3 regions of the Lysinibacillus sp. FSL K6-0102 genome follow, and region 3 is predicted to be linked to each of the others. Evidence: riboswitches for the same ligand, from Rfam matches in the RefSeq annotation. Region 3 holds a riboswitch; each other region holds the start of a gene.
The links. Region 3 has a riboswitch for thiamine pyrophosphate ahead of NYE73_RS13415 (ABC transporter substrate-binding protein). Riboswitches for the same ligand answer to the same signal wherever they lie in the genome.
Positions count from the first base shown of each region.

Region 1: linked by a shared signal. The riboswitch ahead of thiC (phosphomethylpyrimidine synthase ThiC) and the one ahead of NYE73_RS13415 (ABC transporter substrate-binding protein) in region 3 are both predicted to bind thiamine pyrophosphate.
Region 2: linked by a shared signal. The riboswitch ahead of thiM (hydroxyethylthiazole kinase) and the one ahead of NYE73_RS13415 (ABC transporter substrate-binding protein) in region 3 are both predicted to bind thiamine pyrophosphate.

Region 1 is NZ_JBBOPH010000001.1:243,748-247,033, reverse strand. It holds gene NYE73_RS01185 (catalase) at 1-177, shown strand, start outside; gene thiC (phosphomethylpyrimidine synthase ThiC) at 301-2,079, opposite strand; TPP riboswitch at 2,220-2,334, opposite strand; gene NYE73_RS01175 (AEC family transporter) at 2,395-3,286, opposite strand, start outside.
Region 2 is NZ_JBBOPH010000001.1:3,592,562-3,595,847, forward strand. It holds gene mbcS (acyl-CoA synthetase MbcS) at 1-941, opposite strand, end outside; TPP riboswitch at 1,132-1,229, shown strand; gene thiM (hydroxyethylthiazole kinase) at 1,313-2,080, shown strand; gene thiD (bifunctional hydroxymethylpyrimidine kinase/phosphomethylpyrimidine kinase) at 2,068-2,892, shown strand; gene thiE (thiamine phosphate synthase) at 2,882-3,286, shown strand, end outside.
Region 3 is NZ_JBBOPH010000001.1:2,646,541-2,649,826, forward strand. It holds gene NYE73_RS13405 (ABC transporter permease) at 1-411, opposite strand, end outside; gene NYE73_RS13410 (thiamine-binding protein) at 411-701, opposite strand; gene NYE73_RS13415 (ABC transporter substrate-binding protein) at 703-1,698, opposite strand; TPP riboswitch at 1,852-1,962, opposite strand; gene parC (DNA topoisomerase IV subunit A) at 2,071-3,286, opposite strand, start outside.

The DNA.
Region 1 (3,286 bases), 2.4 Mb from region 3:
TTTGAAAATACCGCGAACGATATGGCTTCTGTTGAAGAATTCATCAAACGCCGTCACATCCTTCACTGCTATCTAGCTGACCCAGCATATGGTGAAGGTGTCGCTAAAGCGATGGGTCTTTCCTTAGAAGGTATGGACCTTACAAATCCATATGTAAAACAACCAACAAACGTTTAATATTCCACTTTATTATTGATATCCAAATCCAACTTTCACTCCATGTGAATCCACTATTCACATGGAGTTTTTTGATTAAGAAAAGGCCTATGTCTATTTTTTTGACATAAGCCTTTTCTTTCATTATTGGTAAATTTGACTGCCTGCTTTTTTAAACTCCTCAGCCTTTTCTTTCATACCTTGATGGATCGCTTCAGTCGTATTCAAATCCTTATCTTTCGCATAATTACGAATATCCTGTGAAATTCTCATGCTACAGAATTTAGGCCCACACATAGAACAAAAGTGTGCTGTTTTTGCTCCCTCTGCTGGCAGTGTCTCATCATGATATTCCACTGCACGCTCGGGATCTAGTGACAGATTGAATTGATCACGCCAACGGAACTCAAAGCGCGCTTTAGACAGTGCATCGTCTCGTTGTTGTGCACCTGGATGACCTTTTGCTAAATCAGCAGCATGTGCAGCAATTTTATAAGTGATAACGCCCACACGAACGTCCTCGCGATTCGGTAAACCAAGATGCTCTTTCGGTGTCACATAACAAAGCATCGCTGTACCAAACCAGCCAATCATGGCTGCCCCAATGGCTGATGTAATGTGGTCATAACCTGGAGCAATATCTGTTGTGAGTGGTCCTAATGTATAGAAGGGCGCTTCCTTACAAACCTCTAATTGCTTGTCCATGTTTTCTTTAATCAGATGCATTGGTACATGACCTGGTCCCTCAACCATTACCTGAACATCATGCTGCCAAGCAATCTGTGTTAGCTCGCCTAGTGTTTCAAGCTCTGCAAATTGTGCCTCATCATTGGCATCTGCAATTGAGCCTGGGCGTAAACCATCACCTAAGGAAAAAGCAACATCATAGGCTTTCATAATTTCACAGATTTCCTCAAAGTGTGTATACAGGAAATTCTCTTGATGATGATATAAACACCACTGTGCCATGATAGAGCCACCTCGAGATACAATACCTGTCACACGATTTGCTGTTAGTGGTACATAGCGTAAAAGGACACCTGCATGAATGGTGAAGTAATCCACACCCTGCTCAGCTTGTTCTATGAGAGTATCACGATAAACCTCCCACGTTAAATCCTCTGCTACACCATTTACCTTTTCTAAAGCCTGATAAATTGGCACTGTTCCCACTGGCACTGCAGCATTTCGAATAATCCATTCTCTAGTTGTATGAATATGTTTACCAGTCGATAAATCCATAATATTATCTGCGCCCCATCGAGTTGCCCAGGTCATTTTCTCAACTTCTTCTGCAATGGAAGAAGATACAGCAGAATTCCCGATATTCGCATTGATCTTTACATGAAAATTACGCCCAATAATCATTGGCTCTGCCTCAGGGTGATTAATATTAGAAGGCATTATAGCACGCCCAGCTGCAATTTCTGAACGTACAAATTCAGGATCCATATTTTCACGAATCGCTACAAACTCCATTTCAGGCGTTATAATTCCCTTTCGTGCATAGTGAAGCTGTGTCACATTTTTACCTTTTTTAGCACGCAAAGGCTTTCTCGCCAACTCCGGGAAGACATTTTCTTGAATACGCGGGTCATCAACATGACGAAAGCCATTATCCTCCGGTTTAATGGAGCGTCCCTCATATGCTTCTACATCCCCTCGCTCTTGAATCCATGCATTTCGTAAGGCAGGTAAACCTTTCGTAATATCTACTTGGTAGGCTGGATCTGTATAGGGCCCACTTGTATCATATACTCGAATAGGAGCATTTTCTTCATTTCCAAAACTGCCTGTTGTCGGACTTAATGCAATTTCTCGCATAGGTACTAGAATATCTGGGCGTGATCCTTCCACATATACTTTTTTGCTTCCTTCAAAGCTGGACATAATGGTAATATTCTTTTCACTAATTGCTGACATGAGCTACTTCTCTCCCTTAAATTTATTTTGATATAAGGACCGATTCTAGCTCACCCCAACAATCCAAAAAATAAAGGCCGAATCCAAAATAATTATTTGGATCCGGCCACGAATGTAAAGGTCTATTGATTGCATACTCTGCAATAGCTTCTTAACTTTCCCACGCTGGTATGAGCCAGATCAGGTCCAAAGGGTCAAGAAACTTCGTAGCGTTTCCCTCTCAGCCTGACTCATCAGACTCCCCTAGTTAATACTATTTAGTTTGATGCTAGTGTAGCAGATAATACTAAGAGATGGAAGTTATTTTTTATCTTGCTAGGTAAATAATACTTCTGCAAAATAGATCACAATGGTTACAGTTATACAGCTTACAATGGTTGAAAATAAAACAGCTTGCGCGGCTGTTGCTGATTCTACATCATATTCCAATGCTAGACTAGAACTATTGCGGGATGTTGGAAAGGCACTAGCTATAAACAGTGATTGTGCGACGACTCCATCTAATCCCAATATATAAATAATGGCCAATGCAACAGATGGTCCAATAATTAGTCGCGTAAAACAGCTGATAAAGACGGTTTTATTAAACATTGATTTCATCTCTAGTTGTGATAATTGCGCACCTAAAGTAATTAGAGCCACAGCAATAAATCCATCTGCCACATGTTCTACTGGTATTTTGATAAACTGTGGAATACCGATATCAAAATAATTCATAGCGACACCTATAATCAGCGCATGAATAATAGGCATTTTAAAGAAATCCTTGATGATTGTCATACCTGACTTTGTAGAAGAAATTAAATTGTATAAACCATATGTATACGTAGTCATATTTTGAAAGATTACGAGCATGACCTGAATGGCTACTCCAATAGGTTGCGTGGCAAATATCATTTGAGCCACTGGAATACCGTAATTACCCGAGTTAATGAGCACAACACTATTTTTAAAGACAGCTGCCTCTGTTCTAGCTAAACCTAACCCTTTTGCCATAAAGTGACTGAGTATCATTTGACTACCGATAAAGAGTACAATAAATAATCCGACCTCTCCCAGTACAGTTAATTCCACATGTGTTTCATATAAATTTACAAAAACAGCTGCTGGCATAAAGCAATATGTAATAAGCTGAGACAATGCTTTTAAATTAAAGCGAAATTTCTTTTGTAGTATAGCGCCTATTACAAGTAACACTAAAATAGGT
Region 2 (3,286 bases), 950 kb from region 3:
AATTTGAATGTTTCCAAGAATACTTTAATGACCTCACTATTTAATGGCTCACCAGCTGATACGGCTTGGCGAATGGCACTTAGATCATATTCATGTAAATTTTCAAGCGCTGCCATAAAACGATATTCAGTTGGTGTACAGCATAGTACATTAATTTTGAATTTCTCAAGCAATGCTAGATAAGAAGCTGCATCGAATTTACCTTTGTAGACAAATGCAGTAGCACCACTACCTAAAGTAGCTAGAAACGGACTCCATATCCATTTTTGCCATCCTGGTGCTGCAGTTGCCCAAACAATATCATTTTCTTGTACACCCAACCAATGTGGTGCTGTTGTTCGTAAATGTGCATAGCCCCAACTATGCGTATGCACTGCTGCTTTGGGATTTCCTGTTGTTCCACTTGTATAGGCTAAAAATGCATTGTCTGTGCTTTTTGTTGGGATAGGATTTATGTAGATTGTAGGTTGATTATGCATTTTTTCAAGTATGTTCTGCCAAGGTTTGTGCGCATTTCCTATGACAAATTGCAGTAAGCCTTGTAAATTTCCTACTTGATCAAACTGTTCGATATAGGGTTCAAATGCAATAACTGCTTTAGCATTTGCATGATGAATTCGATACTCAATATCCTTTGTTCTTAACATTTCAGAACTTGGAATAATGGTTAAACCCGCTTTCAATGCAGCAATATATACAATATATGCTTCCACAGAGCGTGGGACCATCACTAAAATGACATCACCTTTCTTTAAACCTTGCTTGGTGAATACATGTGCTACTTGATTTGCTTTTTCCAATAAATGTGCATATGTAATACATTGGATGTCTTGGTTTTCTTCATAAATGATTAAAGCATTTTTGGCTGCATCCTGAGCATATTTTTCAATTTCCTCTACTATGTTATACCATTCTGGTGCAACTAAATCTTGTCTTTTCATGGCAATTGCCCCCTTTTGTTATGACACATTATAAAACTCTTTTTTCAGCATTTTCAATGGTTTGTGCTTAATTTCGGTAAAGTCATGACAACTATCATACCCTCCTATATGGCATCGGTCACATTTTATCTATAGGAAAACTTGCTATTGAATACAAATGAAAAGTATGGTACATTTTGGTCAACTAAAAGCAAGATTGCAGGGGGACTCGTAAGAGTTGAGAAGGTAAAACCTGACCCTTTGAACCTGTTAGTTAATACTGACGTAGGGAGCAATAAACATCGTTTTCAGATGAAAGGCTCTTTTCGTGCATTTTTACACAAAAAGAGCCTTTTTTGCATGCTTACGTCCATCCCTAAAGGAGGACTACAATGATTTTTCAAACAATTCGTCAACAGCAACCACTTATCCATTGTATAACCAATTATGTAGTGGCAAATTTTCAAGCAAATGGTTTATTAGCGATAGGTGCTTCACCAGTAATGGCCGATGACTACCAAGAGGTAGAGGAGATGGTGGCCATTGCTCAAGCATTATTAATTAATATTGGAACACTTAATGATCGCACAAAAAGTGCCATGTTATTAGCAGGTGAAAAAGCCAATAAACTTGGTATTCCTGTTATTTTAGATCCTGTCGGAGTTGGAGCCACAACTTATCGTAAGGAAACCGTAAGATACTTACTTGAAAACATACACTTTGCCGTGATTCGCTGTAATCTCGGCGAGCTAGCAGCAATAGTTGGTGTAAATTGGCAACAAAAGGGTGTAGATAGTGGTCATGGCACTATCGCTACGGAATTAGAAGCCACATCATTGGCTCAACGCTATCAATGCATTGTTATTGTCACAGGAGAACGCGATTTTATAACTGATGGCAAGCATAGCCAATGGATCGCTGGTGGTCATCCACAAATGACGGAAGTAACGGGTACAGGTTGTTTACTTAGCGCAATTTGTGGCGCAGCCTATAGTGTAAGCCATAATCCTTACCAACAATTAACAGAAACACTTACTTACTATAAAAAAGCAGGTGTACTGGCATCCGCATTTACTGCAGACATTGGTGATTTTCAAATAGCCTTACTCAATGCTATACATCGCTTATCAAAGGATGGTGCAGCTTCATGCATATTGTAACAACAATCGCTGGCTCAGATAGTGGTGGAGGCGCGGGTATACAGGCTGATTTAAAAACATTTCAGGAATTAGAAGTGTTCGGTACTTCTGTTATTACTGCTCTAACTGCTCAAAATACTTTGGGTGTAACAGGTGTTTGCCCTATTGACGTTTCCTTTATAAAAAAACAATTAGAGGCCTTAGTAGAAGATTTTCCAATCGCTGCGATTAAAACAGGAATGCTTTATTCCTCAGAAATTATCAAAGCAATTGCACACCAGATCAGGGAGCTAAACATTCCACTGATTGTTGATCCGGTGATGATTGCAAAAGGTGGGGAAAGCCTATTACAGCAAGAAGCTATCGATGCCTTACGCTCAACTTTATTACCACTTGCTACGGTTGTTACGCCCAATATACCCGAGGCAGAGACACTTACTGGGAGATCTATTCATCATTTTGAAGATATGAAAGAAGTAGCTCAAAGCTTGTTACAGCTAGGTGTACAATGTGTCATCATTAAAGGTGGTCATATAGCAGATCCACTTTATGCCATTGATTATGTATTTTGCAAAAATGGACGTTCTTTTTCTTTGCAGTCTCCACGAATCCAAACAAAAAATACGCATGGTACTGGATGTACATTTTCCGCAGCACTTACTGCTTTTCTTGGACAAGGATTTGCTCTGGAAAATGCCATTATGGAAGCTAAAAAATATATCCAATTAGCTATTATGTTTAATTTATCGATTGGAAATGGTCATGGACCCACTAATCATTTTGCTTATCAACAGTATAAGGAAGGCTGTGAGGTGATTATTCATGAAACGTGAGGATTTGGAGCTTTATTTTATTATGGGTACGAGCAATGTTCCTCCTCAAGAACAACCTATCTATATCCTAGAAAAAGCCTTGCAAGCAGGCATTACAATGTTTCAATTTCGTGAAAAAGGTCCTCACGCGTTAACTGGACTTGCCTATGAACAATTTGCACGCCAATGCCAAAAACTATGTCATCACTATCATGTGCCCTTTATCATTAATGACGATGTTGATCTAGCGATACGACTAGGAGCTGATGGTGTTCATATCGGACAAGATGATTTACCTGTAAGTGTAGCACGTAAAAGAATCGGGAACATGATTCTTGGTGTATCTGTCCATTGCGAGGAAGAATTGCAAATAGCTATTAACCATCAAGCTGATTATGTTGGTATCGGTCCAATC
Region 3 (3,286 bases):
CGCTGCAATGACAATCGGGAAAAAGCACACAAGACAGATAATGATAAGCTTCGGTAATAAGCCAAAGCCAAACCAAATAATAAGGAGCGGTGCCAAGACTAGAATAGGAACATTCTGCGACATAATAAGAATTGGATAAAACAGTTCTCGAATAAATGTAAATCGATGCAACACTATTGCCACCGTTAGCCCACAAGCGATGCCAATGGCCAAACCTAGTAGAGCTAATTGTACTGTAGCGAATGCATGTGGTAGAAAGGTTTGATACGACTGGATGGCTTCTGACAAAATACTACTTGGTGTGGGAACTAACCAATGAGGAACTTCAGCAAACCGCACGATTAGTTCCCATATGAACAAGAGGAAGGCAATAAAAATTATCGTCCTTCCCTTCTGTAATGCACGTTTCATTACTGATATTTCTCCGTTAATGTATCCATCGTAATACCCGTTGGCTGATATAAAATTTTCACTTGTGTAATGACATTAATGGCACCAAGTTCAATCATTTTCTCATTCATTTTTTCAATGATTTGGAGCAATGTTGAAAGCTCACCCTCCATCGTTGTTTCCAATGGATGTACCTCATATTTCACCCCAGAAGCATCGATCACCGCAATTGCTGCATCGACATATGGTATAACATCTTCATATTTCTCTGTCTTCGGAATGATTTGTACACTGATTAATGAATTTGCCATCTTATTTGGCCTCCTTTTTAGGTAAGAAATCATTAGTAAAGGCTTTTTTCGCATCAAATTCGCCCTCTAGTACTTGATTGCTTGACATCCATTTCGCGTAATTTTCCCACACAGAAAGCTTTTGCTCTCCCCATTGCTTGGCATCATCCTGATATTTATCAGCCAGCCATTCCTGACTTTTATGCACTAACGCTTTATCTAAATCAGGGGCCGCTTCGATTAAAATATCAGCCGCTTCACTTGGGTTTTCAATTGCGTATTCATAGCCCTTCGATGCAGCTGCCACAAAGGCTTTGACTACATTCGGGTTGTCCTGTATCATTTTTTCATTTGTAGCTAAAACTGGCGTATAATAATCCAATTGATCACTATAATCTGTAAGATATAGCATATTAATCTTTTCCCCACGCAGCTCAGCCTCAATCCCAGTCCATGCATAATAAATCCAAGCAAAATCTATATCTTTTTCCATCATTGTGAAGAAATCTAAATCCCCTGCATTGACGATATCTAGCTTATTAATATCTGCCTTTTCTTTTTGCATGAGTGATTGTAAAACGGCTTGCTCTAATGGCGCGCCCCAACCACCATAGGTTTTACCTTCAAAATCCTTTGGCGATGTAATGCTCTTTGAAGCAATAGAAGCAAAGCCAGATGTATTATGCTGTATAATTGCTGCGATGGAGACCAGCGGCACATCCTGGACTCGTGCCTGTGTTATGCCTTCCTGATAGCTCACGCCAAAATCCGCCTTTCCAGAAGCAACAAGCTGATCTGCGCCCGCCTCACCAGGCATAATAATATCAACATCTAAACCCTGTTCCTCAAAATAACCGAGTTTTTTGGCAACATATAGTCCTGTATGATTTGTATTCGGCGTCCAATCCAGTACCACAGACACCTTTTTCAGCTTGTCTGCAGCCTGCTTGTCATCCTTGTCACTACAGCCTACTAATGTCAATAGTGCTGCCAATAAAATAAAAAACCATTTTTTCATGCGAAAGCCTCCCAGTTTGTAATATGAAAGTGTTCATGAATGAATGTTGTCACCAGAAGAAAGCGTATACAATGTTGGCAAGCTGTTGCTTGAAAACATAAAAAAACGCCTAGGATTCCTCCCAGACGTATTGCAATCAATCTTCAAAACTTTGCTTTTTGAATAGATGTTCCCTACGCTGGTACGAGCCAAATCAGGTTCAAAGGGTCAGCGTCTATCGGACACAATCTCAGCTAGCAATTACTAGCCCCCCTACATTCTTTCGCTATGAACTTTTCGATGATTATTATACCCATAGTTTCACTTAAATGACAAGGTGCTATTTTGGAATAGAGCTTAAAGCCCAGTACTCCTTAGAGACTGGGCATGCATTTAGCTTGGTTTCTGTTCTTTTTTGGCTGTTACAACATGAGAAATTGCTCCATCTGTTGCAATATCCACTTTAAATGAACCATTGGAATGGCGATCCGCACGAGACAATGCTTGTACGTCAATCATCTCTTGAACACCTTTTTCAGTTTCAATCACAACCTGCTCCTCGTCTGTTGCTTGAACAACTGCCACAATTCGGTGAGGGTTTGCTTTTAACTCTGTTAATACTTTTAGTCCACGTTTTGCACGACTTGCTACTTCAACTTCAGCGACATTCATTTTTTTCACGGCCCCACGCTGTGTCACAATCACTACATATTGGGTAACATCAGGCTGTAATACATTGACTCCAACTAAGGCTTCTCCATCTTTTAGTGTGATCCCTTTCACACCACCTGTTTTCACACCTGTCACAGGTAGTTCCTCCATTGGGAAACGAATCGCATAGGCTGTATCCGTTGTGAGCATCAGCTCCACGTCATCAGTCACAAATGATGCATAGATCATCGCATCACCAGCCTTGACATTCATCGTTTTAATTGGCTTTGAATAACGCGTTACCGCATAGTCTGCGAGTGGTGAGCGCTTAATTTGGCCATCTTTTGTGGCTGTGAAAACATACGTATTTGGCTGGTCAAAGGTTTCGAAACCATAAACCGCAATAATCGATTCATCTTCCCCTGTTGGTACAATACTTGAAATATGCTGGCCGAGATCCTTCCAGCGTATATCAGGCAGCTCATGAACAGGCTGATAAATATAATTGCCTCGATTTGTGAAAAGCAGTAGATGGTGCTGTGTATTTAAATTTGCTTCATACAATAAATAATCCGAATCCTTCATGGCAAAATCTTGCCCGTTTGAAGCGGCATGAGAACGTATGGATGTACGTTTAATATAACCATCCTTCGTTACTGTCACGACAACCTCTTCACTTGGCACAAGGACATCCAATGTAATTTTGATTTCTTCAATTTCTTGCTCAATCTTCGAGCGACGAGGCTCTGTAAAGCGTTTCTTAATATCTAGTAACTCTTGTTTAATAACACGCACTAGCTTAGCTTCACTTTGTAGAATCCCCTCTAGCTTTGCAATTAGCTTATTTAACTCGTCCTGTTCCTGACGAAGCTCTGTAATATCCGTATTCGTTAAACGATATAATTGCAGGCTTACAATGGCCTCTGCCTGTACCTCTGTAAAATCAAACTTTGCTTGT